DNA from 4 places in the Pseudoalteromonas sp. SR43-2 genome. Region 2 is predicted to be linked to each of the others. Evidence: predicted binding sites of a transcription regulator. Region 2 holds the regulator's gene; each other region holds the start of a gene.

Region 1 (8,318 bases), on a different contig from region 2:
AGTAGCATTCGAAAAGCACTCATTAATTTGATCATGCTTATTACAGCTATTTGCTTATCGTTATCTATTTCTATCTCTACGTATTTAAGCGTGAAAGAACAAAAGCAATTAATAGTTAATAAGCTTGTTATTCTTTCTGAAATTGTAGCTTTTGATGCTGGGCAATCGGTAATTGAAGATGATCGTAAAACAGAAGAAAAACGCCTTAAGTCATTTGAAAAGATCCCTCTTGTAAAAAACATACATATTTACTCAATAGAAAAAGCATCCCAAAAGCCTGTTTTCTTTATTAGCTTTAATGCTAAAAAAACACCTCCTGTGCCACTGAGAATAGACAGTGTAGAAGAGCTAAAAACACCACGAATTACCAGTGACCATATTGAGCTAACCCGCCCTATTTACGATAACGAACAAGTAGTAGGTTATGTGTATATGCGAGGAAGCCTCGAGAGTTTAGAGGTTTATATTGAGAGAAAAATATTAATAGACGTGTTATTAACATTATTAATTCTGGCGGTTGTTTACTTTATTGCTATTAAAGTTCAACGACGTATAGCTAAGCCAATAGAGCAATTAAGCATGTTATTGCAGAATGTGTCTAAAAATCATAACTACGATGCACGCGCACCAGTAACTGATGTAAAAGAAATAAGTGCTCTTTCAAATAGTTTAAATATCATGCTTACGCGTACAAAAAAACAACTTGAACGCCACGAAAAAGATAAGCAAGAAATCAAACAACTAAACCTAAGCCTTGAAGAAAAAGTAAACCAACGAACAATCGCCCTTAGAGAGGCAAATCAAGAGCTTTTATCAACTCTTGAGCGGATGCATCAATACCAAACACAAATTGTTGAAAACGAAAAAATGGCATCTTTAGGGCAAATGGTTGCAGGTGTTGCCCATGAAGTTAACACACCAATAGGGCTAGGTATTACAGGTTCTACGTTACTTAGAGATAAACTAGCAGACATACAGCAAAGCTTTGATGACAAAAAACTGACCTCAAGCCATCTAAAACGCTTTATAGATGAAGGTATTGAAAACTTAGATTTAATTTACCGCAACTTAAATCGTGCAGCTGACCTTATATCTAACTTTAAAAAAGTAGCGGTTATTCAAGATGACGGTGTAAATACCTATATTAATGTGCACAAATTAATAAGTGATGTTTTAACATCTATTCAATCTGAATTATTGCCCAAAAAGCCTGTTGTCACTATCAACTGTCCGACCGACTTGGCTATTCATAGTAAATCTGAACCTCTACAACAAGTTTTTCAGCAGTTACTTATGAACTCTGTAATTCATGGATTTATAGGTAAAGAAAACAATGAAATTCGCTTTGACGTAGAACTCGTCGGGAAAAAATTAACAATCGTTTATTCTGACAATGGTCAGGGCGTTGACAAAAATATTAAAAATAGAATTTTTGACCCATTTGTAACTTCAAAGCGCGGGCAAGGCGCAAGTGGCTTAGGCATGCACTTAGTTTATAACCTAGTAACACAAGCACTTGGCGGAAGAGTGATGTTTGATCTTGAAGAAAAACGCGGTGCTCGCTTTATAATTACTATTCCTTAAATAAAGACCATTAAAAAGTGCATATATTTAAAATTTATCCTTGAATTAGCATTTAATGACCTCATTAATGAGGCATGTGATAAGTGCGTAACATTATTTAATTGCTTTAAATAAATATTACCAAGCGATTTATGAACTTTTTTATCTTTGCTGTATCACATACATTGATGAAAGGTTAAAAAGTGATATAGTTTTGCTTTGAATTAGTCTGATTATTTTAAGTACCTTGTTTGATTGAATGATATGTCAATTATCAAAGGAAAATGGCTTCGACTTTATGATTCAAATAGCTACATCCATGTATATATCAATTAAACAGTAGTTTTTGCACTGTCCTTTTTAGCAGACTTTGGACACCCTACTGTTTTATTTTTATCCAATTTGTTTTTTCCTTGTTAACAAATGGGTATAATCCTATAATCTCTAGTAATCTCTAGTAATCGGTTATAAATTAGTCACCGATTTTTTATAAATAATATATTCCAAAAGGTTAATTAATAATGCAAACGCCAGTCATTCTAATCGTAGAAGATGAAGACGTAACTCGACTGAACCTAGTTAGTTTATTTGAAGCTGAAGGGTACAAAGTTATTGAAGCCATTGATGGCGATGATATGCATGACAAGCTTACAAATAACGATGACGTTAATCTTGTAGTTATGGATATCAACCTTCCTGGTAAAAACGGTCTTATTTTAGCCCGTGAATTACGCCAAAAGCGTAAAGTAGGTCTTATATTCCTAACTGGTCGTGATAACGATGTTGACCGTATTTTAGGTCTTGAAATTGGCGCAGATGACTACGTTACTAAACCGTTCAACCCGCGTGAATTAACTATCAGAGCTCGCAACCTTATTACTCGTACTGCCTTAGGTGGTGAAGAGTCAGCACTAGAAACAAATGGTGTTATTACGTTTAATGGTTGGGAACTTGATGAAAACAGCCGTTGTCTTACTTCTCCAAATGGCGACGCTAAGCGTTTACCTAAAGGTGAGTACAGAGCACTTCGTTTAATGCTTGATTCTCCAGGTCGCATTTTCAGCCGTGAGCAATTAATTAAGCATATGACAGGCCGTGAGCTTCGCGCAAATGACCGTACTGTTGACGTTACTATTCGTCGCATTCGTAAGCATTTTGAAAGTGATAACTCAACGTCTGAGTTAATCAGCACCATCCATGGTGAAGGTTACCGTTTCATTGGTAAAATTGACGCTTAATTAGAGCTAATTAGTTTCACTCTAATTGCTGTAAAAATAAATGAAGGGCTTTTTGTCCTTCATTTATTTTATCTGCCAGAATATCTAACCACTGCTTTAACACCTCATCAGATTCATCAATCGCACCATGTTCCATTATTTTGGCATGAAGCTGCACATCATTAAGACCTACTGAGCCAGCCGCACCTTTGAGTTTATGCGCTACTGATTCATACTCTTCTCTATCACCAGTATTTAATGAAGTAAGTAACTCTTGCTGATATTGTGGACTTAGCTTTTCGAATAGCTGACTACTGCGTCTAAACACAACTAAGCCCATTGAATTGACAAAGTCTTCTATTGTTTCTATATCTAATAAGTGTGCATCAATGCCTTTAAGGGCTTCTTCACTTACTTTTAACAGTGGCTCTGTGCATTCACTTTGCTTAATTCCAAATAAATCGGCCAGCATTTTATCAAGCTTCACTGTGTTAATTGGTTTGGCAAGCGCTCCTTGTATTGATATACCTTCAAGCTCTTCTTCAGCACTACGAACATTGGCGGTCAGAGCTACAATGGGTAATTTATCAAAGTGACTGTCTGAGCGTATTTGTTTGGCAACTACGTCACCATTTATATCAGGCAATTGCATATCAAGTAATACTAAATCTAAGTCATCTTCGGTTTCGACAAACGAGAGTGCATCTTCACCGGTTTCAGCCCACAATACCTCATGCCCGCGTTGCTCTAATAAGTTTGTAGCAATTTCGGCGTTAAGAGGTACATCTTCTACTAGTAAAATATACAAACCACGACCAACATAACTTTGCTCTGTTGGTGCTACACATAAACTAAGCGGTATCTGCACTGTAAAGCAGCTCCCTTCGCCCTCAGTACTATTTACTGTAATTATTCCTTTCATTGCACTTACAAGCGCCTTAGTTACAGCTAAACCAATACCTGAGCCTATAGCGTTAGTCCCGTTTAAGTCTGGCGCCTTGTAATACATATCAAATATATGAGCAAGCTGCTCTGGCGGAATACCTTGGCCGGTATCCGATACTTTAATAACTAACCACGGGCCTTCAACTCTATTCTCTCGGCTACATTCAAGAGTTACCTTTCCTTGCTGTGTAAACTTAACGGCGTTATTAATTAAGTTCCAAACAACTTGGCGTAAGCGAGTTGGGTCGAGCTGTGCGTAAATATCCAGCATCCCATTGCGCTTAATATCAAACTCTAGCTCTTTTTGCTCCGCGATTAAGCCCGCAAAGTTAACAACGTCATTTATAAAGTCTGACACGTTAATAGAGTTGGTCACTATATCGAGCTGATCTCTATCTATTTTGTCTAAATCAATAATATCGTTAAAAATATTACCGAGCGTTTCAGCACTCGAAAATATAGTATTACCCCAACTACGCTGCTGTTTGTTTAAGTCAGTATCAAGCAGCATTCGTGTTAAACCAACAATACCATTAAGCGGTGTTCGAAGTTCATGGCTTAATGTAGCAATAAACTTACCTTTGTCTTTATAGGCCGTTTCGAGCGCTTGAGCGGCCTCCTTACGACTTGTGATATCACGACCAAAGCCCAGTAAACCAATGTAGTCACCGTCATCATTTATAAAAGGCAATTTACGCAGCTCGAACCAACGCATTTCACCATTCACCTCATAACCCACATCAATAGTCAGCGCTTTATGGCTTTGCTCTACTTCTTTATCGGTTTTCAAAACTTCAGATAAAAAGTGACTAGGAAATATTTGCTCAACCGTTTTGCCAATTAGTTCGCTACTTGATTTGCCCATTACTTCTTCAAACATTTTATTACAACCAGCAAACACGCCATTATTATCGCGGTAATAAAACAAATCAGGAGATGAATCTACTATTGAGCGCTGCAGCATGCTTTGTTGAGCAAGTTCTTGTTGTGTTTTTTTACGCTCAGCAATTTCTCGTCGTAGTTCTTCAATAGCGCGGTGCTTGGCATGAAATGCCATTTTACGCTCATCAATTTCGATATTTAGACGATTAATGTTATCTTTTAAGGTTTGATTTAAAAGCTTTTCTTGCTTGGTGGCGCTATCTAAATAAGCATATGAGGCATCTAGTTGTCGAATTGAATTAAGCAACACACTTATAATTAAAGGAGAAACTACAGCCGTAAAAAATACCACGGCTAAAATATCAACCAGGTGTAATTCGCCTATCGCCACATAATAAAACATGCTCGATAAAATAAGAGATACAGTTAAAAATAAAGTGTAACAAATAGCAGCGGTTTTAAATTCACCAAATCGCGTTATTGAGCTGGAAAGTACCCGAGCCCAAGGGCTCAAAGAATAATCGGTCATACGTAATTTTATCTCTTAGCTGTGTACTTAATATAAAGAAGGCAATGCGTATGTATAAACATACCATTTTCCCAGATTTTAGCATTTTTCTCCTACCACTACTCACGTTGTGCGATAAAAACAGAATTTTTCATGTTTGATTTAGCTCATCTATTAAACTCATCATTTCAGCAATAAATTATTTAGTGTAAAATGCCCCGCTTTATTATCCCCAAAATACGAGTAGCGCACATGCAAACCAATATGCCAGATATAGCAGACACTGCACCCGCTTTACAAACAGGTAAATTAGACTGGGTTGGCATGGGCGAAATAGAACTGCCATTTATTTTTGAATCCCGAGACTTATCTCCAGTTACAGTAAACGCCAAAGCTCGTGCATTTGTAAATTTACATAAAGAAGATGCCAAAGGCATTCATATGTCACGTCTATTTTTGGCACTTGATCTGCTTTCAACTGAGCAGCAAGTCAATCCGCAAACAATAGCGCAAGCACTCGATACCTTTATAACTAGCCACGAAGGGCTGAGCGATAAAGCACAAATTGAATTTAAATTTGAATTACCGCTACGCCGTAAGTCACTATTAAGTGGTAAAGCGGGCTGGAAAAGCTACCCAGTTGTACTGACCAGTACGATTGAAAATAACGTTATTAGCTACGAGCTAACCGTAGATGTTACTTATTCTTCAACGTGCCCATGCTCTGCTGCACTTGCGCGCCAGCTTATACAAAACGCGTTTAACGAAAAGTTTAACCAAGAAACGTTGAGCCAAAAAGATGTGCACGAATGGCTAGGCACTACACAAGGTATTGTAGCGACTCCCCACTCGCAGCGCTCTATTGCCAACGTAAAAGTAAAGCTTGATAGCAACATTCAAGAATTTGACGTAGTTACGCTAATTAACACTCTTGAAGCTGAGCTTAAAACACCAGTACAAGCAGCAGTAAAACGTGAAGATGAGCAAGAATTTGCCCGTTTGAATGGTCAAAACCTTATGTTTTGTGAAGATGCAGCGCGTAAAATTAAAGCATTGCTAGAGGCAAACCATTACAGTGATTATTGGCTGCAAATAAACCACTATGAATCACTGCATGCACACGATGCTGTAGCTATTGCAGTGAAAGGTGTTAAAGGAGGCTACAAAGCTTAATCGCTGTGTAGCTATTGCTTGTAAACCAGCCGGTAATTATTTTATAACCCATACTTTTTAGGCACGTAAATTGCTTTGTTTGAGCAGTGTCAATTTGTTGTTATGGAGTTACCGTATGGAATTCGCTTTATTATTAATCCTAGTATTAGTTGTCGGGGCCTCTGTTGTTGCGTCAAAATTTAATGACGATGGCGGAAACCCGTATCCTTTTACTCGCAAGCAAACTGTTTTTACGCAGGTTGAAGGCGCTTTTTTAAATCTTCTAGAGCGTGCTGTTGGCGATCAATATAAAATTGTTAGTCGTGTTAAGTTAATCGACGTTATTGACTGTAAGCAAGGCCTTTCAGTAAAGTCTAAACGTGCTGCTTTAGCTAAAGCTAAAAATAAGCAACTCGACTTTGTTTTAATCGACAAAGAAAAACTAACAATCATTGCTGCTGTTGACCTAGTTAACAATGCCAACAAAGATGGCCACAAAGCTCAACGCGACTGGTTTGTAAACGGTGCACTAGAGTCTGCGGGCATTCCACATATTCGTATGAAAGTTAAATCGGGCTACCGCCCTTCTGAAGTACGCGATGCAATTATGTTTAAACTTGGTAAGCCTGCAGCAACACAAACTCAGCGGCCTGTTCGTAATCGCTCACATAAGCCAGCGGTACTTTCACCTTCTCAGGCTAAAGCGCAAACCACCGCGTTAGCTGAAATTTAAAAAACGAATTAAATACTCTCCTAAAAAGTATTTAAAGCGAGCTCATAAACAAGCTCGCTTTTTTGTTTTTTATTGTTAACTTCACGTATAATCAAGTGATTCAAACTCAGGAATTAAACTTTATGAATGTTGGTATTATTGGCGCAATGGAGCCAGAAGTTAAAATTTTACGTGAAGCTATGCAAAACCCACAAATTTTAACTAAAGCAGGTTTCACTTTTTATACTGGCGAGTTGGCTGGTAACACGGTGACACTTGTTCAATCTGGTATTGGTAAAGTCGCATCAACTATTGCAACTACCTTACTGATCGATAACTTCAAACCTGATTGCATAATTAACACAGGCTCAGCCGGTGGATTCGATCCATCGCTAAGTGTTGGCGATGTAGTAATTTCGTCAGAAGTACGTCACCACGATGTAGACGTAACTGCTTTTGGCTACGAAATTGGCCAAGTACCACAAATGCCGGCAGGCTTTGCAGCACACCCTAAATTAGTTGAAGCAGCACAGCAAACAATCGAACAAATCAGTGATGTTAAAACACTCGTTGGCTTAATTTGTACTGGTGACACATTTATGTGTGACCCTATACGCATTGATAAAGCACGTAGTGATTTTCCTACAATGCTTGCTGTTGAAATGGAAGGTGCTTCTATTGCACAAACGTGTTTTACGCTAAACACACCATTTGTTGTAATTCGCTCAATGTCTGATATTGCTGGTAAAGAGTCACCACAATCATTTGAAGAATACCTAGAAACAGCATCAATCAACTCATCTAAAATGGTTGTTGCACTTTTAGAAAAACTAACAGCAGTATCTTTGTAAATGCTTAGCAATATTGTTCAAAATCACTTGGACTTTATTGCCTTTATACTAGCGCTCCTTGCTGAGCGCTTTATTCCCCTTATTAGCTGGTATCATCCTAATACGGCGTTAAATGCTGTTTTTAGTGCTATTGGCAAACGTATATACAAAAGCAAAGAACCTAAAAGCTATCAATATTTGGCAGCTATACTCGCAAGCTCACTTATTTTAAGTGTCATTCTCATTATTGTAGTGTTGCTACTCGAGTTTGCTTTTTATCCTGAATTACTCGCTGGCCTTATTTTATACTTATGCTTAGAAAGTAAGAGCATTGATAAAAAAGCACTTCGCATTGCAAAGCTAACTAAACAAAATCAAAAATCCACAGCGCGCGAATTACTAAAGCCACTGCTTGCCCGTGAAGTTAATAGACTTTCATCAGCTGGTATTATCAAAGCATTAATTGAGAGCTTAATACTGCGCACCGCTCGATACTATTTCGTAGTCAT
Region 2 (8,318 bases):
CAGATGGCACGACTATGAGCGCCAGTGCTGACGAAGTACGTTATGATGTATCTAAGCGTTTTTTAACGCTTGTTGGTAATGCACAAGTATCGCAAGCCGGACAAAAAATAAATGCTAAAAGCATTACCTACGACATAGAGCAGCAGCTCATCAGTGCCGAAAAAGATGAAAACTCAACTGACCGCGTTCACACAATTTTAGTACCGATCGAAACTAAAAAAAGTAAAAAAGGCGATAAAGGTCAACCATGAGCACATTAAAAGCAGAACTATTGGCAAAAAGCTATAAAGGTCGTGAAGTTGTAAAAAACGTCGGCCTCGAAGTACAAGCTGGCAGTATAGTTGGCTTACTTGGCCCTAACGGTGCTGGTAAAACAACGACTTTTTATATGATCGTAGGGCTTGTTCCTAGCGACAAAGGTAAAATATCTATTGATGATAACGATATTACTCTTTTACCTATGCATAGTCGTGCTAGATTAGGCATAGGCTACTTACCGCAAGAGTCATCAATTTTTAGAAAGCTGACTGTTTATCAAAACTTAATGGCCATTTTAGAAACGCGCAAAGAACTAAATAAACAAGCCAGAGAAGATACGCTCAATAACTTATTAGATGAATTTAGCATACAACACATTCGTGATAGCCAAGGTATGGCATTATCGGGTGGAGAACGTCGTCGTGTAGAAATAGCACGAGCGCTGGCAGCAGATCCTAAATTTATATTACTGGATGAACCGTTTGCCGGTGTTGACCCTATTTCGGTATTAGATATAAAGAAAATAATAGAACATCTTAAAAATCGTGGGATTGGAGTATTAATTACCGACCATAACGTAAGAGAGACCCTTGATGTTTGCGAAAAAGCCTACATTGTTTCTCATGGGGAGCTGATTGCATCAGGTACTCCAGAACACGTATTAAATGATAAAACAGTACGCGATGTTTATTTAGGCGAGCAATTTAGGCTGTAACATTTACGCCATGTCTTTAAGCATCTGCTAGTATTAATTATAACAACATAAAAGGATTGTTAGAGATACATGAGGCAATCACTACAGCTGCGCATGGGCCAGCAACTTACAATGACTCCACAGCTGCAACAAGCTATTCGTTTGTTGCAACTCAGTACATTGGATCTCCAGCAAGAAATACAAGAAGCTCTCGACAGTAATCCACTATTAGAGGTTGAAGAGGCAGACTATTCTGAAGACGCTGCTGGTAAAAACGAGCAAAAAGCTGATACCGATGACATAACTGTTAGCGCATCTGCTGATGATGCTCCGAGCGAATATGAACAAGATACTGGTGAAGCACTTGCAAAAGACACGCTAAGTGACGACATGGCTATGGATGTTAGTTGGGATGAGTACATGAGTGCCGCTCCTGCAGCCTCATCAGGTCCAATGCCTGAAGACGAATCAATATACCAAGGCGCCTCTACTGAAACGCTCCATGAGTATTTAATGTGGCAATTACAACTAACGCCATTTAGCCCTACCGATGAAGCCATCGCTATTGCGATTGTAGAGGCCGTCGATGATTCAGGTATTTTAACATTAAGCTGCGAAGAGATTTTAGAAAGCTTTAATCAAGAAAACGAAGATGATAACGAAGTCGAACTTGATGAAATTGAAGCGGTATTAAAACGCATCCAACTGTTTGATCCTGTGGGTATTGCCGCACGTAGTTTACAAGAGTGTTTGTGTATTCAGCTTAATCAATTTGATAAAGAAACACCTTACATTAATGAAACGAAAATGATTTTAACCGAGCATATTGATCTATTAGCAGCTCGCGACTATCGTACATTAATGAAAAAAACTAAGCTTAAAGAAGAAGAGCTTAAAGAAGTGATGACACTAATACATACTCTCAACCCAAAACCTGCAGATACTATTGTAAGGGAAGAATCTGAGTATGTTATTCCTGATGTGTCAGTTAAAAAAATTAAAGGCCGCTGGGTTGTCGAATTAAACCCAGATAGCATGCCTAAAATTCGTGTTAATAGCCAATACGCGGCAATGTCTCGCACTGTAAAATCAAGTGGCGACAGCCAGTTTATCCGCTCACATTTACAAGAAGCTAAATGGTTTATTAAAAGCTTAGAAAGTAGAAACGACACGCTATTAAAAGTTACTAATTGTATTGTTAAGCAACAACAAGGCTTTTTTGAACATGGCCCTGAAGCCATGAAACCAATGGTTTTAAATGATGTCGCTGAAATGGTAGAAATGCACGAATCGACAATTTCGCGTGTGACTACTCAAAAGTACATGCATACACCCCGTGGTATATTTGAGCTTAAATATTTTTTCTCAAGCCATGTAAGTACTGAAAACGGTGGTGAATGTTCATCTACAGCAATACGTGCGCTTATCCGAAAATTAATCGCAGCAGAAAACTCAGCAAAACCATTGAGTGATAGCAAAATAGCGGATATATTGGCTGAGCAAGGAATTAAAGTAGCGAGACGTACAATCGCAAAATACCGCGAATCTCTTGCTATTCCACCGTCAAATCAGCGTAAAAGTCTGATTTAAGACGCTAAACTAAGAGGGTAATGCTTATGCAACTAAACTTAACTGGTCGTCACGTAGAATTAACCGATTCACTAAGAGACTATATTAATACTAAATTTGCGAAGCTTGAAAGACACTCTGATCATATTAATAATGTTCATGTCATTCTCGATGTAGAAAAGTTAAATCAAAAAGCAGAAGCCACAATACACGTAAGCGGTGCTGAGCTATTTGCCTCTACAGAACATCAAGATATGTATGCCGCTATTGACTCGTTGATCGACAAGCTCGATCGCCAAGTAATCAAACACAAAGAGAAGCTTGCTCGACACTAATATGATGAAATTAAGTTCACTTATATGCCAGGACTGCAGCAAAGCTGCGGTCCTTTTTAATAGCAAAAAAAGAATTTTAGAGTTCATTAGCGAACTTGCTCACGACAAACTTCCGTATTTACCGCAACAAGATATTCTTAATGCTTTAATGAGCAGAGAGAAATTAGGTAGTACAGGTATAGGGCGTGGCATTGCTATTCCTCATGGAAGAATGAGCGGTGCAGAAGAGCCTTTGGCTTTAGTGCTCGTTAGCGAAACTCCAATAAACTTTGATGCAATCGATAATCGCCCTGTTGATATTTTTGTCGCACTCATCGTACCAGATGGCGATAACCAGCAGCACTTAAAGACTCTAGCAACCATTGCTGATAAACTAAACAACAAAGATTTTTGTAAACAGTTACGCAGTGCAAAATCTGATACTGAGCTTTACCAAGTTATTGTCGATCAATCATAGTTTTATAAAGGGTGTTAAATGGAGTTAATTATCATAAGCGGCCGTTCTGGTTCTGGAAAGTCGGTTGCTTTGCGCGTTGTAGAAGATTTAGGTTATTATTGCGTTGATAATATTCCAGTAAACCTACTACCTTCATTAGTTCGCAGTGTGTCTGATAGCTACGATAAAATTGCTGTTAGCATAGATGTGCGCAACATCCCTAAAGAACAAGATGAATTTAACGATATTCTTGAATACTTACCAGGCTTTGCAAACCCTACGTTATTTTATTTAGATAGCGACGATCAGACATTGATCAAACGCTTTTCTGAAACACGCAGATTACACCCACTATCAATAGACTCGTTGCCGCTTGATTTAGCCATCAAAAAAGAAAAAGAATTACTTGATGTATTAACCACTCGCGCCGACTTTATGATAGATACGACTGATTTAAGTGTTCATCAACTCGCTGAATCTATTCGTGAAAAGATTTTAGGTAAAAAAGATAAGCAACTGATTGTCACATTTGAATCATTTGGTTTTAAACACGGTATACCAAAAGAAGCAGACTACGTATTTGATGCACGCTTTTTACCAAATCCACACTGGGAACCAGAGTTAAAGCCTTTAAATGGGTTAGATCAACCGGTTAAAGACTATTTAGCTAATCACAGCATAGTGCAAAAATTCACATGGCAAATTCAAACATTTGTACAAACGTGGTTACCGCATTTAGAACGAAATAACCGCAGTTATTTAACCATTGCTATTGGGTGTACAGGCGGGCAACATCGTTCTGTGTATTTAGCGCAAACTATCGGTGAAAGTTTTGCAATGACACATCCCAATGTAAAAATTCGCCATCGCGAACAAGAAAAATAATATAGCTGAATAATCACCTGTTCAGCTTAGGTAGAGTAAGTTATGCATTGTGAAGATACCTTTTTAATAAAAAACAAATTAGGCTTGCACGCCAGAGCAGCTACTGTGCTTGCGCAATTAGCAGTACAATTTGATGCGACAATCACATTATTCCAAGATGACAAAGAAGCAGCAGGCGATAGCGTACTTGCACTAATGTTACTTGAAAGTAGCCAAGGAAAAGAAGTTAAAGTTGTTTGTAAAGGCCCTGATTCTGAGCAAGCTTTACACGCTGTTGGAGAATTAATAGCACAACGCTTTAATGAACAAGAATAACCTGTTTTATAAAAACAATATTCGCATTACTAATGCTTCAATTAAAACAGATATATAAAATAGATAGGTTAGTAACGCCAGTTAACTCACCTCCCCCCCATAAAGTAATATAACAATTTATAAAGGACGCCAATGCCTGAAGCTTTTGAACAAGATTACCCACTACAGCAACTAAAACAGGTGACGAAGTCACTCAATAGTGGTCAATTTGTTCAAGTTAGGCGCATGCTCGCAAAAACGGCTCCTTGTGATACCGCATTATTATTAGAATCATCACCGCATAAAATTCGCCGACTGCTTTGGCAATTGGTCGATCCTGATGTGCAGGGTGATGTTCTTGAAGAATTATCTGAAGATGTTCGTTTAGGCATTATTGCCCAAATGGAACCTAAGCACATTGCCGCCGCAACTGAAGACATGGGCCACGATGACTTAGGTGAAGTATTACGTAGCCTGCCAGATACCGTCTATAAAGACGTTGTTAGCGCGATGGACATTCAAGACCGTGAACGTGCCACGCAAGCACTGTCATATCAAGAGCGTTCAGCAGGTGCGCTAATGAACACCGATACGGTGACCATTCGCCCTGATGTAACACTCGATGTTGTACTTCGTTATATTAGACTGCGTGGTGAGTTACCAGAGGGTACAGATGATTTATATGTTGTTGATAAACATAACTGCTTTATAGGCGCTTTATCGCTGAGTACATTATTAACTAATCCGCCAGAAAAAATTGTGCGCGATTTAATGGATGAAGATTGTGAGTCTATCCCAATCTCAATGGATGAAAGTGAAGTAGCGCAATTATTTGAGCGCCATAATTGGATATCGGCCCCTGTGGTGGACGATAACGACCAACTCCTCGGTCGTGTTACTATCGATGACATCGTTGATGTAATCCGAGAAGATGCCGAGCATAGCTTATTAAGCCTAGCCGGTCTTGATGATGAAGAGGATACATTCGCGCCTGTACTAAAAAGCTCTAAAAAACGCTCAGTTTGGCTAGGAGTTAATTTACTAACCGCACTTGCAGCTGCTTTTGTAGCTAGCTTTTTTGAAGGCACTTTAGATGTGCTCCCTATTTTGGCTGTGCTTAACGGTATTGTCCCTTCTATGGGTGGTGTTGCTGGTAGCCAATCATTAACGCTTGTTATCCGTGGTATTGCAGTAGGTCATATAAACCAAACAAACCAACGTTTCTTGATGATGAAAGAACTGGCCATTGGCGCGCTAAACGGTATTTTGTGGTCACTATTAATTGCGGGTGTTATTGCGCTATGGCAGTGGGACTTTATGCTTGGTGGCGTACTCGCCTTCGCTATGTTTATGAACTTAGTGGTGGCAGGTGTTGCTGGTGCAAGTATTCCAATAATTCTTAAAAGAATGAATATAGACCCTGCTCTTGCAGGGAGTGTGGTGCTAACCACAGTGACTGATATTGTTGGTATATTCACCTTTTTAGGTACTGCCACATGGTTGCTGATATAAATTAAACGCTTTAAATGTAAAAAACTACAGCAAAAATACTTAGGGTAAATCAGTAGCTATGGCAACGGATACCAAACATAAAAATGACATACCTAAAAAAACGCTAAAACAAAAAAGCGTATCCATATTAAAAAGTGTACTGGTATATGGCTCTATATTTTTCGTCCTTTATACCGCCGTCAATTGGTGGCGGCAACCTGTCATGCCAGCAAATCCTCTATTACAATTAATCGATTATAAAGGGCAAAACATTGATTTAGCAGCAATGAGCCAAGATAAACCCACGCTTGTGTATTTTTGGGGAACTTGGTGTCCTATTTGTAGTATTACCTCCCCTGCCATAAACGAACTCGCAAACGAGAATAAATACCCCGTTGTGAGCATCGCGATAAAATCAGGCTCTGATCAAGAGCTGCATGATTATTTAAATGAGCAAGGCTACAGCTTCAGTACTGTTAACGATCAACACGGGGAGATATTTTCCGATTGGCAGGGACAAGTCACGCCATCTTATATAATCTTAAAAGATAATAAAATGACGCAAGGACTCACCGGCATTCAGCCGTTATGGTCACTTAAATTGCGTTTGTGGTTATCATCAATGCTTTAAAAAGCTAAACTTAGCACAGGATATCTAAAGAGAGGGGCTCTAAAACCTCACCCTATATCACCTACAATAATATAGGTAATAAAGAGCAAGGCTTACTTAATTTACGTATAAAAAGCTAAAAAACGCGTACCGCAATTAGCCTTATCTATTAGCAAATAAAATTACTAACGTGTGCTTTGACGATTACCGCCTACTTTTGGCTTAGTGTTTGCCTTTTTAAATTGGCTAAAACCGGTATGTCGCGTTAGTGCCGGACGCCCACCTTTTTTACCACCTTTACCTGCTTTTTCATCCCGACCTTCTTCTGGCACTAAACAGTTAGGCCCTTTACCAATTAAATTAGCTTTACCCATTTTACGTAGAGCTTCACGTATCATTGGCCAACCAGCTGCATCGTGGTAGCGTAAAATAGCTTTATGTAATCTACGTTGGCGTGCACCTTTAGGTACAGGAACAACTTCTGAGTTGTTTTTTATATTACGCAAAGAGTTCATCTCTGTATGGTAAATAGTCGTCGCATTAGCCATAGGTGATGGGTAAAAATTTTGTACCTGATCAAGCTTAAAGTCGTTTGATTTAAGCCATAAAGCCATGTTTACCATGTCTTCATCTTTTGTACCTGGGTGAGCAGATATAAAGTAAGGAATTAAATACTGCTTTTTACCAGCTTCTTTAGAGTACTTATCAAATAGTTCTTTAAATTGATCGTACGCTCCCATACCTGGTTTCATCATTTTTGATAATGGACCATCCTCTGTATGCTCTGGCGCTATTTTTAAGTAACCGCCTACATGGTGCGTTACTAATTCTTTAACGTAACGCGGGTCGCGTACAGCTAAATCGTAACGTACACCTGAAGCAATCAATACCTTTTTAATACCCTTAACTTCACGTGCTTTTTTATACAAATCTATTGTTGGCGTATGATCTGTATCCATGTGTTTACAAATATCTGGATACACACATGATAAGCGTCTACAGGTACTCTCGGCCTTTTTACTAGTACAGCGCAGCTTATACATATTCGCCGTTGGGCCACCTAAATCAGAAATAACACCAGTAAAGCCGGGAACTTTATCTCTAATTTGTTCAATTTCTTCAATAATAGATTCTTGCGAACGACTTTGAATAATGCGCCCCTCATGCTCTGTAATTGAGCAAAACGAACAGCCACCAAAACAGCCACGCATAATATTAACTGACGTTTTAATCATATCGTAAGCAGGTATTTTAGCATCACCATAACTTGGGTGAGGAATACGCTGATACGGCAAACCAAATACAGCATCCATTTCATGTGTTTCTAATGGATATGCTGGCGGGTTTACCCAAATAGAGCGATCGCCATGTCGTTGGTAAAGCGCTCTTGCACAACCAGGGTTTGTTTCTTGATGTAAAATTCGCGAGGCATGGGCGTATAAAGGTTTGTTAACACTTACTTGCTCATAAGCAGGTAACTTAACATAGGTTTTTTCCCACGGCTTAGGACGTGCAGGCTGAACCATGATTGGTTTTGCCGCTTCTGCTTTTAAATCAATACCCGCTTGTTTAAATTCAGATTTACTACAGCCAACATCATCCGCGCCATATGGGTTTGGAATAGGGTCTATTTTACCAATTTTATCAATAGCGGTAGAATCACTGCCACGCCAACCAGGTAGAGGCTCTTTTCGAATAACAGCCGTGCCGCGAATATCCTGAATCGTATCCATCGTTTCACCCGCC
Region 3 (8,318 bases), on a different contig from region 2:
TTTGCCCTTTACCTGAGTATTGAATACGTGCATTAGCAATGCGGTTTGATTCAACCGTATTATCGGCGCTTACGTCTTGAGGGCGTACTAGCCCTTCTAAACGAATAAACTCTTCGCCGGTATTAAGCGTTAGCCATTTTTCGCCGCGTATAACTAAATTACCGTTAGGTAAAACACGCATAACATTTACCGAAATATCGCCTACTAAGCTGTTTGACTGGTTTGATTTTGAATCGCCCGTAAACGACGAATCACTACCAATACCAAACTGAATACTATCGCCACCTATATTTACAGGTAGACCACCTAAGCCAATCACTGGGTCTAAGCTTGCGTCAGTTTCTTTGTCTGTTTCTGTTTTAGCGGCTTTTGTTGCTTGAGTAGACTCTTGCAATTTAACCGTAATTATATCGCCAGTACGTAGCGCTTTTTTATCAGAATATAAGTCGTTTGATGTATGAGTATTAAACAATGAACCTGTGGCTACCAGCGGCTCTAAAATAGGCTCGGGGTACATAGGTGCGTAGTAAGGGTCGTCCTGCACTACCTCACTATTTTGCGTAGACATACAGCCACTTAAAAATAATGTGCCCGCTGCAAATAAAATAATATTACGCATAATTCCCCCTATTCTATTAAAGCTGTTGATTGATATAACTCATCATTTCGTCAACGGCCGAAATTACTTTTGAGTTCATTTCGTAAATACGCTGAGTTTCTATTAGATTTACCAGCTCTTCAGTCACATTTACGTTAGATGTTTCGAGTGAGCCTTGAATAATACTACCTAACCCTTCAACACCAGGATTACCTTGTACAGGCGCACCACTTACAGCCGTTTCGGTATAAAGGTTTTGACCAATTGGCTCAAGACCCGATGGATTAATAAAGTCACTAATAGTCAGCTGACCAATGACAACGTTATCGGCTTGGCCTGCAACACGTACAGATACTTCGCCGTCTTGCGAAACCGTAATTGATTGCGCGTCATCTGGTACATTCATTTCTGGCTGAATCACATAACCTGCGCCCGATGTCACAATTCGTCCATCGCCATCAGTAGTAAACTGACCATTGCGCGAGTAAGCAATATTGCCATCTGGTTGCAGTACTTCAAAAAAACCTTCGCCAGAAATCATCCAATCTAGTGAGTTTTCGGTGGTCAACATGTTGCCTTGCGTAAACTCTTTTTGGTTAGCTACAACTTTAGCACCCGCACCTAACATTAAGCCCGACGGCATTTCGGTATCTTGCGATGAACGACCACCCGGTTGATTAATATTTTGATAAAGTAAATCTTCAAATATAGCGCGGCTTTTTTTGTAACCTACGGTACTCGCATTCGCTAAATTATTTGAGATAACCGATATATCGGTTTGTTGAGCGTCTAGCCCCGTTTTACTGATCCACAATGCTGGATTCATAATCGTGTCCTCACTTTAAAGTTAAACTATGCGTAATAACTGATCTTGACGCTCGTCAATTTCTTCAGCTGTTTTCATTAATTTCACTTGTAATTCAAATTGGCGCTGGTGGCTTATCATGTCGACCATTTCGTGAACCGGATTCACATTCGACATTTCAAGCGAACCACTTAAAACTTTTACATTGGCAGAGGTATCTACTGTTACATTTGCTTTTGGTCTAAATAAACCGTCGTTACCTTTTTCGAGCTGTGAGCTATTTGCTTCTACCACTCTAAGCGTGTCGATTTCTTCTAAAAAGTTAGCAGGAGCGCCTTGTGGTCGAACTTGAATAGCGCCATCTTGGCTAAACCCTATTTTTTCGACTGGGACGGGTAAAATTACAGGTCCCCCTTCGCCAATAACTTGACGACCATGGCTGGTTACAAGCATGCCTTGAGCAGTAACGTTTAACGTACCCACTTTTGTGTAAGCTTCATTACCGGAGGCATCTTGCACAGCAAGCCATGCGTTATCGCTCATTGCGATATCTAAGTCTCGCCCGGTTTGAACAATGCCACCCGATACCATGTTTGAACCCGGACGCTCTTGCATTGAAAATACACGTGTAGGCAAACCTTCGCCAAACGCTTGCATAGAACGCGCCTGGGCAAAGTCAGCTTTAAATCCTGTTGTATTTGCATTCGCCAAATTATTGGCTTTAAGCGCAAGCCCTTGTAGGCTTTGCTTAGCGCCAGAGGCCGCAATGTAGACCATTTTGTCCATAGTATCGACTCACATAAAAAATCTCTGAACTTATAAATGCAAAATAGGTGCCAGATTAAATTTGACGCAACATTGAGAGGTATTTAGAAGGGCTTACAAAGAGGACTTATAAAAAAGGCTGCAAAAATGCAGCCTAATATATTTAATGGGGTTTAGCTTATCGAATCTGCAAAATACTTTGCTGAATAGTTGAGTTAACTTCAAGCGCACGTGAGTTTGCTTGGTAATTACGCTGTGCAGTAATTAAGTCTACAAGCTCGTTTGTAAGGTTAGTATTTGATTGCTCAAGCGCTGATGAGTTAATTCCACCAAACGTACCCGAACCGGCTTCACCCGCTACAGGTTCACCTGAATCAATACTTTGCTTCCAGCTTGTATCACCCACTTGTGATAATCCTTGTGAATTTGGGAAACGTACCATAGCCACTTGGCCTAGGAATGTTGAGTCACCATTACTGTAAGAAGCGACAATTTTACCGTCTGTTCCTATATCAATTCCGGCTAAACGGCCTACTGTTGAGCCATCTTGATCGAGTGCTTTTACTTCAAAACCACTTGAATACTGAGTTGGGATACGTCCAGCTGTGTTATTTTCATCGCGCCAGTTAAGCTCAATACCAGTACCAGGGAAAGTTGCACCATTGTCTAGTAATGTTGATAAACCAGTACCAGAACCCGCTGGTAGTAGTATTTCATCAAAAGTAGTTGTATTTGTATTTGCCACACCACCTGTTGTTGATGGTAAACCACTTGAGTTAAAACCAAGGGTGGTAAGTGGTGTATAAGGCGCGGTTTGTTCTCCACCAGTTGTGGCATCAACGACTTTGCCATCGAGTGTTGCGTATACTTCCCAACTGTTATCTGTACCACCTGCTGCGGCATCATCTTCTTTAGCAAAAAAGTACTGTAAAATATGTGGTTCACCTAGTGAATCATATACCGTTGTTGACGTAGATGAGTTATAAGTACCACTAGATGTTGGGTCAAAAGCAATACCCGGAGCATCTGCTGTTGCATCTAAGTTAAACGACAAAAATACATTTTCTGTTGCGCGAGGTGAACCAGACGAATCAGGGATTTGAATTGGGTTTGTTGTGCTCAAACTTACCGACGTTGTATCACCTGTAGATGAATCAACAGGGAATGCTTGTAAAAAGTTACCTTTTGCGTCAACCATAAAGTTATCTTGGTTAAGCTTAAATGCACCTGCACGTGTATATGTTAAATCTTGCGAAGATAAATCGTCTGTCATCGCAAAATAACCTTCACCAGTGATTGCTAAATCAAGTGAGTTATTTGTAAATTGTAGTGAGCCTTGATGAAACTGCTGCGCAACCATGGTTGTTTGCACACCGTCGCCATTTTTAGTCTTACCAGAGCTAAATACTGATGATGCGTAAACATCGGCAAACTCAGCGCGTGACTCTTTAAAACCTGTGGTATTAACGTTTGCAATATTATTTGCAGTTACGTCTAAATCTTTTTGTGCGGCAGCTAAGCCAGTTAATGCAATATTGAAGCTCATAATTCACCTCTAACCTGTTAATATTTAGCCTGCTGACAGGCGAAGTATAATTAAAATTTATTACGCGATTTCTGCGACGTCTGTCAGCCTAACCGCACCTTCTTTAGTGTTAATAATAATGCCACTTGAGCCATTAATATTAACGCTTTCAATGTTCTTGAACGTAGCAATGGGTAAGCTTGAAAATTCACCGTCAGTACTTCCTTCGGCGGTTACTGAGTATTCACCTTCAGGTAAACGCTCACCAGCTTCATTTTTGCCATCCCACGCAAAACGTACCGCACCTGCTGGCTGAGAACCCATATCAATAGTTCTTACTAGCTGACCTGATGCATCAGTAACTTTAATTTTTAAGTTATCAACGGCTTCTTCTGCCACTGCAGAGCCTCTGGCATCACCTGTTTCATTTAAATCCAGGGTGTTTGACTCTAGTAAAGCTTGTTTGCCTACAAGTGTAGATGCTTGCAGTGCTGAATTAGATGTCATTGAAGAGGCTAAAGATTCAAAATTAGTATTTAAATCTGTAATCCCTTGCGCCATCGTAAAGCTAGTCATTTGAGCAATCATTTGGTCATTATCCGCAGGGTTACTGGGATCCTGATACGATAATTGCTGAGTTAACAAAGAGAAAAAGTCTTCTTGTGTTAACGCATCACTCTCATTATCACTGGTAGCAACTTGTTGCTCTTGCCAGCGTATAGAGTCTAAATAGGATGAAGATGTACTAATATCGTTACTCATAACCTACCCTCGGTTACCGCTGCCCTAGCAACAGTGTTTTACTTAGCATTTGCTTAGCTGCATCAGCAACTTGCACGTTTGTTTGGTAAGAACGAGAGGCAGAAATCATATTTGCCATCTCTTCTACAACATTAACGTTGGGTTTATAGATATAGCCATTTTCATCCGCACTTGGATGGTTTGGGTTATATTCAATTTGTAATGGTGCATCGCTTTCAACAATGCCCAAAACTTTAACACCAACTGCGGAGCCCTGCTGGTTACTTACTGATGCTGAAGCCTTTGTTAGCTCAGCCGCAAATACAGGTTGGCGCGCTCGGTACGTTTTGTCTTGAGATGAACTAATGGTATTAGCATTAGAAATATTACTAGCTGTAGTATTTAAGCGAACGTTTTGTGCGCTCATACCCGAACCTGCAATATCGAAAACATTATATAAACTCATAATTTTTATCCTTGACTACCGAGAGCTTTATTCAGGCCTTTAAATTTGCCGCTTAAAAATTGCAAGCTGGCCTGATACTCCATAGCATTCTGTGTATACAAGTTTCGTTCCACTTGTATATCAACCGAGTTACCATCACCTGTATCTGATTGATTTGGCAAACGAAATGATTCTGAACTGCCCATACTATGAGTACCTCCACCAATGTGTTTATCATTAGTTCTTACCATAGTATTGCCGCTTTGCTGGGTTGACCTTGCCGCTTTTAATGCAGAGGCAAAATCAATATCTTTTGCTTTATAGCCAGGCGTATCAGCGTTAGCTATATTAGTTGCAATTAATTCTGCTCGCTGTGAACGGATCAACATGGCTTGCGGATGCACACCTAATGCTTTATCAAAACTGATAGCCATAACCTTCTCCAAAAAATTGACTTACCCATTAATAAAGCAAAAAATAAGCCATTAATATTAGGGCTTGCTATATTTTTATAAGGCTATGTATCTAAAAATAAAAACGACGCTAGGTGCGTCGTTTTAGGGAAGGGAGTTAGCTTAATTACTTCTTTTGGTAAATAATACCAGGGTTGCACCTAACCATATCAAACTCAGTACTTAGGCCAGTTAGGGACTCTGACGCGCCTAAAAATAGGTAACCGTTTGGATTTAACGCTTGTGCAAACTGGTTAATAATTTTAGCTTTTATTTCAGGCGCAAAGTAAATTAGTACATTTCGGCAAAAAATAATATCAAATTTACCCATTAACGCGTAAGAATCAAGCAGATTTAAATGCCTAAAACTAACTTGTTTTTTTATTGTATCGTTTACTTGTGCCATACCGTTGCCGCTGTCTTTAAAAAACTTTTTACGACGCTCTGCAGATAACCCTCTGGCAAGTGCCAGCGCGTCATACTCTGCATTTTTACACATATCAAGCATGGTATTAGATATGTCGGTACCAATAATTTGTGCCCCCATACGAAGCACACCTGGTTGCTTAGCACTAAATTCAGCAACCGACATAGCTATTGAATAAGGTTCTTGGCCTGACGAACTGGCAGCAGACCAAATTTTTAAAGGTCTTCTTAAATCTTTAAATTCAGGGAAAAGCTTGTTTTGGAGCAACTCAAATGGGTATTGATCTCTAAACCACAAAGTTTCGTTGGTGGTCATTGCATCAACAACAGCGGCTCTTAATTGCCGCTCGTGAGGCCCGAGAGTTTTACTAACCAATTCCGATAAAGATCCCACATTAAATCGAGTCATTAACGGAGCAAGTCGGCTTTTAACTAAATACTGTTTATTTTCACCTAAAACAATGCCGCATTGCTGCTCTAAAAACGAACGAAACTGGTCGTATTCACTTTGCTGCAAATCTTTATTATTCAAGTTAGTAGCACCTATTTTTGTTAATCACAATGAACCCACTTTTTAACCGCTGTTGCTAATTCATCTGGGTTAAATTTAGCAATAAAGTCATCTGCCCCTACTTTTTCAATCATCGCTTGGTTAAAAACACCACTCAAAGAGGTATGCAAAATAACATGCAAAGGTGCAAGTTTGGGATCTGCTTTTATTTCAGCTGTTAAGGTATAGCCGTCCATTTCTGGCATTTCAACGTCTGAGATAAGTAATGCTACTCGCTCTGTAATATCATTTTTACAATCAAGCTCTGCTATTTCTTTAAGCCTAATTAAAGCTTCCTTACCATTTTTAGCAAGCTCTGTTTGAACACCTAGCGGCTCTAAGGCTCGTTTAACTTGATTACGGGCAACAGCAGAGTCATCTGCAATAAATACGATACGTTCGCCTAAATCTCTTTGAATATCGCCACTTTGTGCAACTTCAGCACTTACTTCTGTGTTTACTGGACAAATTTCGTTGAGAATTTTTTCTACATCGAGAATCTCGACTAATTCATTTTCGATTTCGGTCACTGCCGTTAAATATGAATAACGTCCGGCGCCTGATGGCGGTGGCATTATTTTTTCCCAATTCATATTTACAATGCGTTCAACTCCGCCCACTAAAAACCCTTGCACAGAGCGATTGTATTCAGCAATGATTATAAAGCTGTCTTTAATGTTGTCGATTGGGCGCCCACCTACAGCCATTGATAAATCAATAACCGAAATGGTTTGACCACGAATATGTGCAACACCACGAATATACGGATTAGATTTTGGCATGCTTGTTAGTGGAGGGCATTGCAGCACTTCTCTCACTTTAAATACATTAATACCAAAACGCTGACGCCCTCTGAGCTTAAATAAAAGTAATTCTAGGCGGTTCTGCCCAACCAACTGTGTGCGTTGGTTTACTGAGTCTAAAATGCCTGCCATTCAAATCTCCTAAAGAAAACAAATAATACGGAACGATAATTGCTTTCTATTTATAAAGCTACATAACATCGCGGGTGCGTCTACTTTTTGACGCAAAATATTTATACCCTGTTTGAAACCATAAGCATAGTCGAAACATTATGAGTTTGTTAAAAAAAATCAGAAGATACAGTGTTTTTTATTTTGTTACTAGCTTGTGCTTTGTATTCCCTTTGCAAGCTAAAGTGTTTAGTAAAGATTTATTACAAGACATGGCCGTTGCTTACATAGCTAAGCAAATTGGTACATTACAAAATACTAATACTCAATTAAGTGCTCTGCCTTTAGACAGTCGCATTCCTGATCGTGTCTGTAATACAGAGCTTGAATTATCAACATCCGATGAGCCACCATTTAACCGCCAAGTAACCTTACAAGCCAAGTGCAATGATGCTCAAACGTGGGCTCAATACGTTCATGTAAGAGTTGTTGAAATGGCCCCAGTTGTTGTTGCCACTACTAATTTAACCCGCGGTGAAGTAATAACTAAATCGCATTTAAGTATTGAAATGAAACCAACTCACTTTGTACGAATACAGTACTTAGATGATCCCACAATGCTAATAGGTAGTAGAAGTAAACGAAATATTAGAAGTGGTATGCCAGTATTACTAAACCAAATTTGCATGGTGTGTAAAGGTGACTCTGTTAATATTTACGCAAACCTGAGGGGTCTTAGAATTAAAACCACAGGTATTGCTTTAGAAGACGGTACTTTGGGCGAACAGATACAAATAAAAAACAAAAAATCAGGTAAAGTTTTAAATGCGCGAGTAGATGGTGTAGAGTCTGTTCAGGTGAATATTTAATTTAGATTTATACTAAAGTATCCTACGTATATGCCGATAACATGGCATAAGTTGGGTAATATACGGGTTTATTATTATGGTTAATCAAGTTAATGGCAGTAATCAACAAGCTAATGCGTTAACAAATGCAAAGCAGCAACAAGTTGATTTAAAGAAAGATAACGCAAATACACAAGCTGCTCAGGCCCCTTCGCCTAAAGCTGCAAGTGATTCTGTAAGTTTAACGCC
Region 4 (8,318 bases), on a different contig from region 2:
GTACGTTTAAACTCACCTGCAGTTATTTGCTCAAATTCAACATCATTTTTCTTTAATATTTTATTAAAGTTTGGTATTTGAGCTATCACACCAATAGATCCAACTATGGCAAAAGGGGCTGCCAGTATCTCATCGGCTACACACGCCATCATGTAACCACCGCTCGCTGCTACTTTATCGATTGCAACACTCAAAGGAATACCGGCATTTTTAATACGCTGTAGCTGAGATGCAGCAAGTCCGTAGCCATGCACTACTCCGCCGCCACTTTCTAAACGAATAAGTACTTTGTCTTTACTTGGGTTAGCAATAGAGATAATGGCTGTTATTTCTTCTCGTAAGCTTTCTACTTCGTGAGCGTCCATACTACCTACAAAGTCAATTACATATAAACGAGGTTTAGGCTCATCTTTATCTGCTTTTTTACTTTGCGATTTAAGCTGTTTTTGGTGCGCTTTAAACTCTTTTTTACCCAGCGTATTTTGTAGAAAACTTTCTTTAAGATCGACTAATTGCTCTGATATGTCGTCAATTTGTATTTCACCTTTTTTGGCTTTAGGCTTAACTGCAGCGCCAACTATTAGCATTAGAATAACTGCTATAGCGATAACAAAAGTAATTGTTTTAGCAAAAAACAAACCGTATTCGTATAAAAATTCCAACTGGTTTCTCCATTTATAAATTTCAGCTAATTTAGCATGCTTTAAAGCAAAAAAAAGCCACTTTTCAGTGGCTTTTAAAGGTTAATTATTTTACTGGTTATTAATTAGTCACAACCTCAGGGTTGGAAACTAATAACATTCGACCGCGAGCAGCTAAGTAAGTAGCTACTTGCAACTGCATTTCTGTATTAGCGGCAGCACTGCCTTCAACAGTTGCGGCCTGTGCAGCATCTTGAGCTGGCGTTAATATAGAACCATGATGCCCTTTAGTAAATTTAACTAAGTAGCTTGTTGGTGTTTCACTCAATGCTTGTGAAGTACTTACTGTTTCAAGACCCATCAAGTTAGCTAATGGAATTGTGCCAGAAATAGGATTATTAGCTGCCATTGGTGGTATCACTTGGTCAGGCTTGTTATCAACACCATCGCCCACAACAACATTAGTATAAACAGGAGTGCCTAATGCTTTCACAGTGGCTGCGTAATTAGTTGGATCGCCACTATCAAGTGCTGTTTGCGCCGCAAATGCAAATTGAGTAAACACTCCTTGAATATTAGTTAGCTTACTTGTTTCACCAGCTGTAGTTAACGAAGCTACATACTCGTTATAACCACAGGTTAAATATGCTTCCATATCTGGCAATACTGCACCACAGTTAGACACTGCATCAACTTGTAAATACGCGTTGAACTCATCAGCTTCTGTTGTACCTGCTTGTGAAAGTACTGAACCTTGAATAAATGGACCAAATGCAGCTGATTCTAGTAAGAAGCTAGCTATACCGCCGCCGCCACTTGCAAGTGCTACTGTGTTTACATTAAATAATGGGTCGACAGTTGGCGCTAATGGGTTATTAGCTTGTGCAATAAATGCAGGGGCTACAATAGAGCCTAATGAATGACCAATGTAAGTTACATCTTGCGCATTAATCGTTGCATCATTAATAAAGTTTAGACCTAAACGTAAACCTAATAAATCAGCCGCTGATTGACGTAAGCTATCACGCGCAACAAGTAATGAACTTAAATTCATGTAACTAAGCACAGAACCCGTTGTTGCATTAAAGTCGTCTGTTCCATCACCATCAACATCTATTCCACGCTCACCATGTCTTGGATGGTCAATAGCAACTGTTGCAAAGCCTTGAATAGAAAGCTGCGCCGTTAAAGCAAGCATACTTTCTTTTTGTGTTGTAATACCGTGTTGCATAATAACAACTGGCCATCCGCTATCAGGCATTGCGATAGGATCTAATTGTAACTGCGCACGTACACCATTAATTATTGGTAAAATAGGCTTAGTAACTTGCACTGGCACATTTGCCATGCTTTGTACTTTTGGAATGGAGTTATATTTTGTTAAATGACGTGTGCTATCTAGTCCTAAGTCACGTAATTGCCCGTCACTTAATGCAGAACATAAACCATCATTTTCACTAATAGGATCTGTCGGAAATGCATCACCAGCAACGGCCTTGTAACCGATTATTGCCACCGCGTTATCACACATACCTTGCCAATATGTATCACTTAAATCACTAATATCAGTACCCGTTGGTGTACCTAAATACATCGGTAGCATAATGCTACCTTTTTGATATTGCACACCAGAGAAAGCAGCAGACACTTCTACACCCTGAGAAGCAAATACCTGTTGTACATTTACCATCGGTTGTTCAGGAACTTGAAGCGCAGGCGTTGGCATCGCAGGCTGTTGCAAACTTGCAGCTAGCAATTTTTTAATTGTCCCAAGTACTGGCCCCGCAGACTGAATAGTCATTGCGCTAGAAAAAATAATATCTTCTTTTGTTATATTTCCTGAACTTACAACTACATTTTCGTAACTGTTAACAGCGCCCTGCAAACCAAGTTGGGCTTCTGTAATTAATGGCGCTTCTTGCTTAACCAGTCCATAAGTAGAAGAAGGCTCGATAGAGCGTCCTAATGAATCTTTAAGACCAGTAGTTAGTACATTGATGTATGAGCTACCTGCCGTAAATGGTTTTAAAGGAATAATTGCAACGGCATCACCAGAAGCTTGAGTAACAAAATCAACCCCAAAAGTAAGCTCACCGACCAATTTACAAGCTGTACCTGCAGCTACAACTGAACATTCTGCGTCAGTTAAACTTGCACCCATTACTACTTCAAAAATACGGACTGTACCTGGTGTCCCAGCAGACGTTTCATCTAAGCTAACATTTGGCGGAAATGTTAAATCGATTTTATAAGGAACCTGAGAAGACCAACCGTCAAGTGCGCCTAGAGCAAGCTGAGGGTCAGCATAAGCTGCACGAGAAATAGACACATTGTCGTCATCTAATTCTCCAGGAATATTAAGTGTACCGTCTTGGGTTCCACTCATTAATAAATCATTAGGTACCGATAAGATACCTGCAGCAGGGTCAAATGTAACCGTTGCTGTTGGAATAACGGTTGCTGTGTCGTTTTTAACATCTTCTAACGTTTCTCCGCCGCCACAACCTGCCAAAGCAGCTGTAACAGAGAGTGAAAGTAGCATTTTTTTCATATTGTTGGCTCCGCACATATTTTATTTTTATAGTGTGTTTAATCAGTGTATTAAGTTAAAACAATGTAATCAGGTTATTAATGAGACATTAGACCAGTTAAACTTAACGTAAAGTTTCTATTTTCGCCACCTAATTTTACAATAAATTCGATTACTTCACGTTTCGCTATGTTAAAATCAAAAAAAATAGATGGATGGGTACTTTTATGCACACATATCAAGCGGCTGAAAACGCACTTAAAGATAAAATTATTTTAATAACAGGCGCCGGTGATGGTATTGGCCGAGTAGCAGCAATTACGTATGCAAAATACGGCGCTACAGTTATCTTATTAGGAAAAACAACTAATAAACTTGAATGTGTTTACGATGAAATTGTTAATGCAGGTTACCCTAAACCTGCAATTGTGCCCATGGACTTAAAAGGTGCAACTAAACAAAACTATCGTGACCTTGCTGCAACAATAGAATATCAATTTGGCCGCCTTGATGGCTTGCTCAATAATGCCGGTATTTTAGGGTCACTTGGTCCACTTGAACATTTTTGCTCATCTACGTTCGAAAACATAATGAAAGTAAACGTGACCGCGCAAGCGATGATCACTAAAGCGCTTTTTCCTGTTCTTCGTAAGTCTGATAATGCATCGATAGTATTTACGTCATCAGGTGTAGGCCGTAAAGGCCGTGAGTTTTGGGGGCCATACGCCATCTCAAAATTTGCAGTAGAAGGCATGATGCAAACATGGGCATGTGAAGTAGGCAAAACGAATATTCGTATAAACTGTATTAATCCAGGCGCTACTCGCACTTCTATGCGCGCTGCTGCATACCCAGGAGAAGATAGAGAAGCGCTTGCTACACCAGAAGATTTAATGCCAACCTACTTATACTTGATGAGCGATGATTCTAGTAAAGTGAATGGCGAATCGTTAGATGCTCAAGTAAAAAAGTAATTTAGAGTTTAAAAAATTTAAACAACACATTAAAAAAGCCGCAATTAGCGGCTTTTTTGTGTGCAATAAATAACTAATTTATTATTTACGTTTGGTAAGCTTAACACGTTGATTGTGTTTTTTAACTGCTTTGCGGATCTGGTTGATTTTAGCGCGTTTATCTTTGCGTTTTTCAGGCATAACAGAAAGCTTAGTTTGTGTCTCGCGCCCTAATTTAACGGTTTTGCGTAAGTAGTTTACTGTTTCTAAATCATACTCCATCCAACCACCTTGTGGCACGCGCTTATCAAGCTCTAGTTTACCATAACGAATACGAATAAGACGAGATACTTCCGCATCTTGAGACTGCCATAAACGACGTACTTCACGGTTACGTCCTTCATTTAACGTTACGTTAAACCAGCGGTTAACGCCTTCGCCACCCATAGGGGTTACAGTCGTGAATTTGGCTGGACCATCTTCAAGCTCAACACCACGTAGTAAGTTTTTAACCGTTTCATTGGTTACTTCACCAAATACACGCGCAGAGTATTCACGCTCTACTTCATAGCTCGGGTGCATCAAGCGGTTAGCTAATTCACCATCATTAGTAAAGAGCATCAAACCCGAAGTATTAACGTCTAATCGGCCAACCGCAATCCAACGCTCACCATCAATACGAGGAAGTCGGTCAAATACTGTACGACGCCCTTCTGGATCTTTACGTGTGCTTAACTCACCTTCGGGTTTGTTATACATAATCACACGACAGATTCTATCTGCTTTTTCTTCAATCTTTACAGTGTGCCCGTCAACACGAATCAAATCGGTTTCTTCAACACGGTCACCTAACTTTGCCACTTTACCGTTTACACTAACGCGGTTAGCATCAATGTATTTTTCCATTTCACGGCGTGAGCCTACGCCTGCACGGGCTAAGACTTTTTGTAACTTTTCACCTTGTATACTCATTCGGATGGTTCTCTCACAGAAGGATCGCTCAATAACTGGTTAATTTTACTTTGCTGCTCTGTTGGCAGCGCAGGTAAGTTTTCAAGCCCAGTTAACGAAAAATAATCTAAAAATTGTTTAGTAGTTGCATATAAAGCCGGCTTACCCGGAACCTCTTTATGCCCTACCACTTTAACCCACTCTCTTTCCAGTAGGGTTTTAATAATATTCGAACCCGTAGTAACACCTCTTACTTGCTCAATTTCGCCGCGTGTAATAGGCTGCCTGTATGCAATAAGTGATAATGTTTCCAGTAAAGCACGCGAGTATTTTGGTGCGCGTTCTTGCCATAAATTATTTAACCAAGGGCTTAAACTACTGCATGCCTGAAACCGATACCCACTACCCACTTCAACTAAGCGAATACCACGAGTTTGAAAATGTTCTTGTATTGTATCTATTGCGTCGTTTATTCGCGCCATAGAAATAGCTAAATCTATTAATACAGTGTCTTTAAGGTGGCGTTTACTAACAGGCTTATCTGCAACAAAAATAGCTGCTTCAATGATCTCAACTAGTTGTTCATCACTAATTCGCCGACCCGCCATACACACTCTTAACAAATAAAAATACACAGCCATCTATTATGACAGAACAACGCCAAACTAGGAAAATATATCTACTAAATAACTAAATTTTAAACGCGAAAAAGCCAGTGATTATCACTGGCTTTTAATTTACTCTTTAAAACAACAAATATTAGCTGTGTTTAATGGCTTCTAGTGCATCATCTTCAGCTACTGCGTTACCGTATTTTTTAATGTAACCCATAAACTCGCTTTTGCTAATGCGCTTATCTTGGTTTTTATCCATGTAACCAAAGTGATTTGAAATATCATCATCGTTACCTTCAACTACCGAGATATATCCATTACTGTCGTTATCTAAGCTTGAAAAGCTGCTTTCAATTTTATCAAATTTAGCGATTTCAGCTTTAAATGCCGACTCACTTACTTCAGAATCAGTGGCTACTTTACCATTGTTTAACTTCATGTAAGTGTTGAATTCTTTGCGGCTAATTTCATTATCCATATTGGTATCAATATTTGAAAAATGGCCCCAAATGCTATCGTCATCAGCTTCAACTTTTGAGATGTAGCCATCGCTGTCATTATCTAAACTTGCAAAGTCACTGTCTATTCTTTCAAGACCTTGATTAGATGAACAAGCCGCTAGGCTTAATGATGCTAAAATAGTGGCTGCTAATGTTAACTTTTTCATAAGACGTATCCTTCGTAATTAATTAAATGTCACTTTAACTAATACAAATCCAATGCCAATAATAGTTAACTTATAAGAATCAACAACTTAATCTTGATTAGTGCATTTATTGAACAGTTTCAATAAGTTAAGCTTGCAAGCTTTGCAAACAACCTTGTAATTTTTGCAAAAAAATACCCGGTAAAAAACCAGGTATCTCAATTTTAGTTATATAGTTCAGCTAATAATTAGATTGCTGCGTTTTGGTAGCGTTTAACAAACTCAGTAACGTTTTGACCATTACATTTTAATGAGTTTAAGTTACCAATTTTTTGACGAACAGGTGCTAAACCTTGTTTTAAAGCCGTCATACATAATTGAGTTTCTTGTTGAGCATCTTTTGCAAATACTTCTACTTTCTCAACTGATGCGTTGCTTAATGTCGTTTTTTTAGCAATATCGCGAATATCTTCACCATTACATAAAATGCTTTTAGAAAAACGAGATAAGTAAACACCGTGCTGAGCAGCTTCTTTACGAGCAACACTAAAGCCTTCGTTTGCGCTTAGTACACATAACTTAGACTCAATTTTATTATCTTGACTGAAGTAAGTATTGCTTTGTGCTGAAGCAGTTGCAGATGCTAATAAAGCAGTAGCTAAAAGTAGTTGTGTTTTCATGAGAGATCCTATTTGAACGAGCTAAATAAGTGAATTTCGCGCATTATATATTCAATAAAGTTAAGTTCAATTGAATTTTTTATTTATTTAAAAAATTAATACTGCATTTACAATGTTTAAACTTTACCCACCAATTGATCAACATTTGTGCAGCTATTTTCTCATTTCAGTCATGTTATGTACGCGTATTTACTGATACAATTTAATTCATTAAATAGATCCAATTTTAAGGTAAATTTTATGAAAGTGATTTCTTTCAATATCAATGGTCTGCGTGCTCGTCTTCATCAATTACAAGCTATTATCGACAAACATCAACCAGACGTTATTGGCTTGCAAGAGATTAAAGTTCACGACGAAGCATTCCCACTAGAAGATGTACAAAAAATGGGATATCACGTCTACTTTCATGGCCAAAAAGCCCATTATGGCGTAGCTATGTTATGCAAAAAAGAGCCTAAATCGGTCTTAAAAGGCTTTGCTACCGATACAGAGGAATCGCAAAAACGCATGATAAGCGTCACTGTTGAACAAGATAACGGTCGCGACCTTACAGTCATGAATGGCTATTTCCCACAAGGTGATAATATTAATCACGAAACTAAATTCCCTTATAAACGACAATTTTATAAAGATTTAATGACACACCTTGAAACCAACCACACCCCTGATCAAGACGTCATTGTTATGGGCGATATCAACATATCACCCACCGATTTAGATATTGGTATTGGCGAAGTTAATGCAAAGCGTTGGTTAAAAACGGGTAAATGTTCTTTCCAACCGGTAGAGCGTGAATGGCTTGCAACATTACTTAATTGGGGCTTTAAAGACACCTTTAGAGAACAAAACCCAGAAACAGACGATCAATATTCGTGGTTTGACTATCGCTCTAAAGGGTTTGTAGATAACCGAGGGCTTCGAATAGATGTAGTACTTGCAACTAATGAGCTTGCAGCACGCTGTATAGATACTGGTATTGACTACGAACTGCGCGGTATTGAAAAACCCTCAGATCATGCCCCTATATGGTCAACCTTTAAGTAATTACTATGCTCAGCATAACAATACAAGGGCTACTTTGGGCCCTTGTAATTATTATTGCCCTACTAAGCTTTGATAAAAAAACATATAAAACATTGCTTAATACGCCAGCCCGTCAAACTGGAGTTCTTGCATGTGCGTTAGTGTTTGCAGTGCTTTGGCGAATAAAGGCTGGCATTTTAACTGGCCTTGATTTACACATCCTAGGTGTTACGGCTGCTACATTAATTTTAGGCTGGCGATTGACTATTTTAAGTAG

The links. The regulator sigma-54, encoded in region 2, starts transcription at its own class of promoters, with help from an activator protein. The targets are predictions, from matches to a motif close to GTTGGCACGNNNNTNGNNT.
Region 1: the regulator sigma-54 is predicted to act here: its motif matches at 6,346-6,364, upstream of H5120_RS07400 (DUF2726 domain-containing protein).
Region 3: the regulator sigma-54 is predicted to act here: its motif matches at 2,226-2,244, upstream of H5120_RS14225 (flagellar basal body rod protein FlgF).
Region 4: the regulator sigma-54 is predicted to act here: its motif matches at 6,398-6,416, upstream of H5120_RS09645 (EF-hand domain-containing protein).

What each region holds. Positions count from the first base shown of each region.
Region 1 covers NZ_JACJED010000006.1:157,721-166,038, forward strand. The annotation lists gene H5120_RS07380 (sensor histidine kinase) at 1-1,584, shown strand, start outside; gene arcA (two-component system response regulator ArcA) at 2,085-2,801, shown strand; gene arcB (aerobic respiration two-component sensor histidine kinase ArcB) at 2,818-5,136, opposite strand; gene folE2 (GTP cyclohydrolase FolE2) at 5,368-6,288, shown strand; gene H5120_RS07400 (DUF2726 domain-containing protein) at 6,404-7,000, shown strand; gene mtnN (5'-methylthioadenosine/S-adenosylhomocysteine nucleosidase) at 7,123-7,830, shown strand; gene H5120_RS07410 (regulatory signaling modulator protein AmpE) at 7,831-8,318, shown strand, end outside.
Region 2 covers NZ_JACJED010000001.1:57,831-66,148, reverse strand. The annotation lists gene lptA (lipopolysaccharide transport periplasmic protein LptA) at 1-251, shown strand, start outside; gene lptB (LPS export ABC transporter ATP-binding protein) at 248-973, shown strand; gene H5120_RS00340 (RNA polymerase factor sigma-54) at 1,043-2,542, shown strand; gene hpf (ribosome hibernation promoting factor) at 2,569-2,856, shown strand; gene ptsN (PTS IIA-like nitrogen regulatory protein PtsN) at 2,861-3,313, shown strand; gene rapZ (RNase adapter RapZ) at 3,332-4,177, shown strand; gene H5120_RS00320 (HPr family phosphocarrier protein) at 4,220-4,492, shown strand; gene mgtE (magnesium transporter) at 4,625-5,983, shown strand; gene H5120_RS00310 (protein disulfide oxidoreductase) at 6,186-6,593, shown strand; gene H5120_RS00305 (YgiQ family radical SAM protein) at 6,758-8,318, opposite strand, start outside.
Region 3 covers NZ_JACJED010000016.1:114,932-123,249, forward strand. The annotation lists gene flgH (flagellar basal body L-ring protein FlgH) at 1-619, opposite strand, end outside; gene flgG (flagellar basal-body rod protein FlgG) at 636-1,424, opposite strand; gene H5120_RS14225 (flagellar basal body rod protein FlgF) at 1,446-2,189, opposite strand; gene flgE (flagellar hook protein FlgE) at 2,347-3,714, opposite strand; gene H5120_RS14235 (flagellar hook assembly protein FlgD) at 3,775-4,455, opposite strand; gene flgC (flagellar basal body rod protein FlgC) at 4,469-4,900, opposite strand; gene flgB (flagellar basal body rod protein FlgB) at 4,906-5,313, opposite strand; gene H5120_RS14250 (protein-glutamate O-methyltransferase CheR) at 5,459-6,289, opposite strand; gene H5120_RS14255 (chemotaxis protein CheV) at 6,310-7,242, opposite strand; gene flgA (flagellar basal body P-ring formation chaperone FlgA) at 7,383-8,090, shown strand; gene flgM (flagellar biosynthesis anti-sigma factor FlgM) at 8,167-8,318, shown strand, end outside.
Region 4 covers NZ_JACJED010000009.1:89,929-98,246, forward strand. The annotation lists gene sohB (protease SohB) at 1-662, opposite strand, end outside; gene H5120_RS09625 (VolA/Pla-1 family phospholipase) at 763-3,192, opposite strand; gene H5120_RS09630 (YciK family oxidoreductase) at 3,399-4,145, shown strand; gene rluB (23S rRNA pseudouridine(2605) synthase RluB) at 4,227-5,096, opposite strand; gene scpB (SMC-Scp complex subunit ScpB) at 5,093-5,683, opposite strand; gene H5120_RS09645 (EF-hand domain-containing protein) at 5,835-6,356, opposite strand; gene H5120_RS09650 (hypothetical protein) at 6,584-7,015, opposite strand; gene xthA (exodeoxyribonuclease III) at 7,256-8,062, shown strand; gene H5120_RS09660 (energy-coupling factor ABC transporter permease) at 8,068-8,318, shown strand, end outside.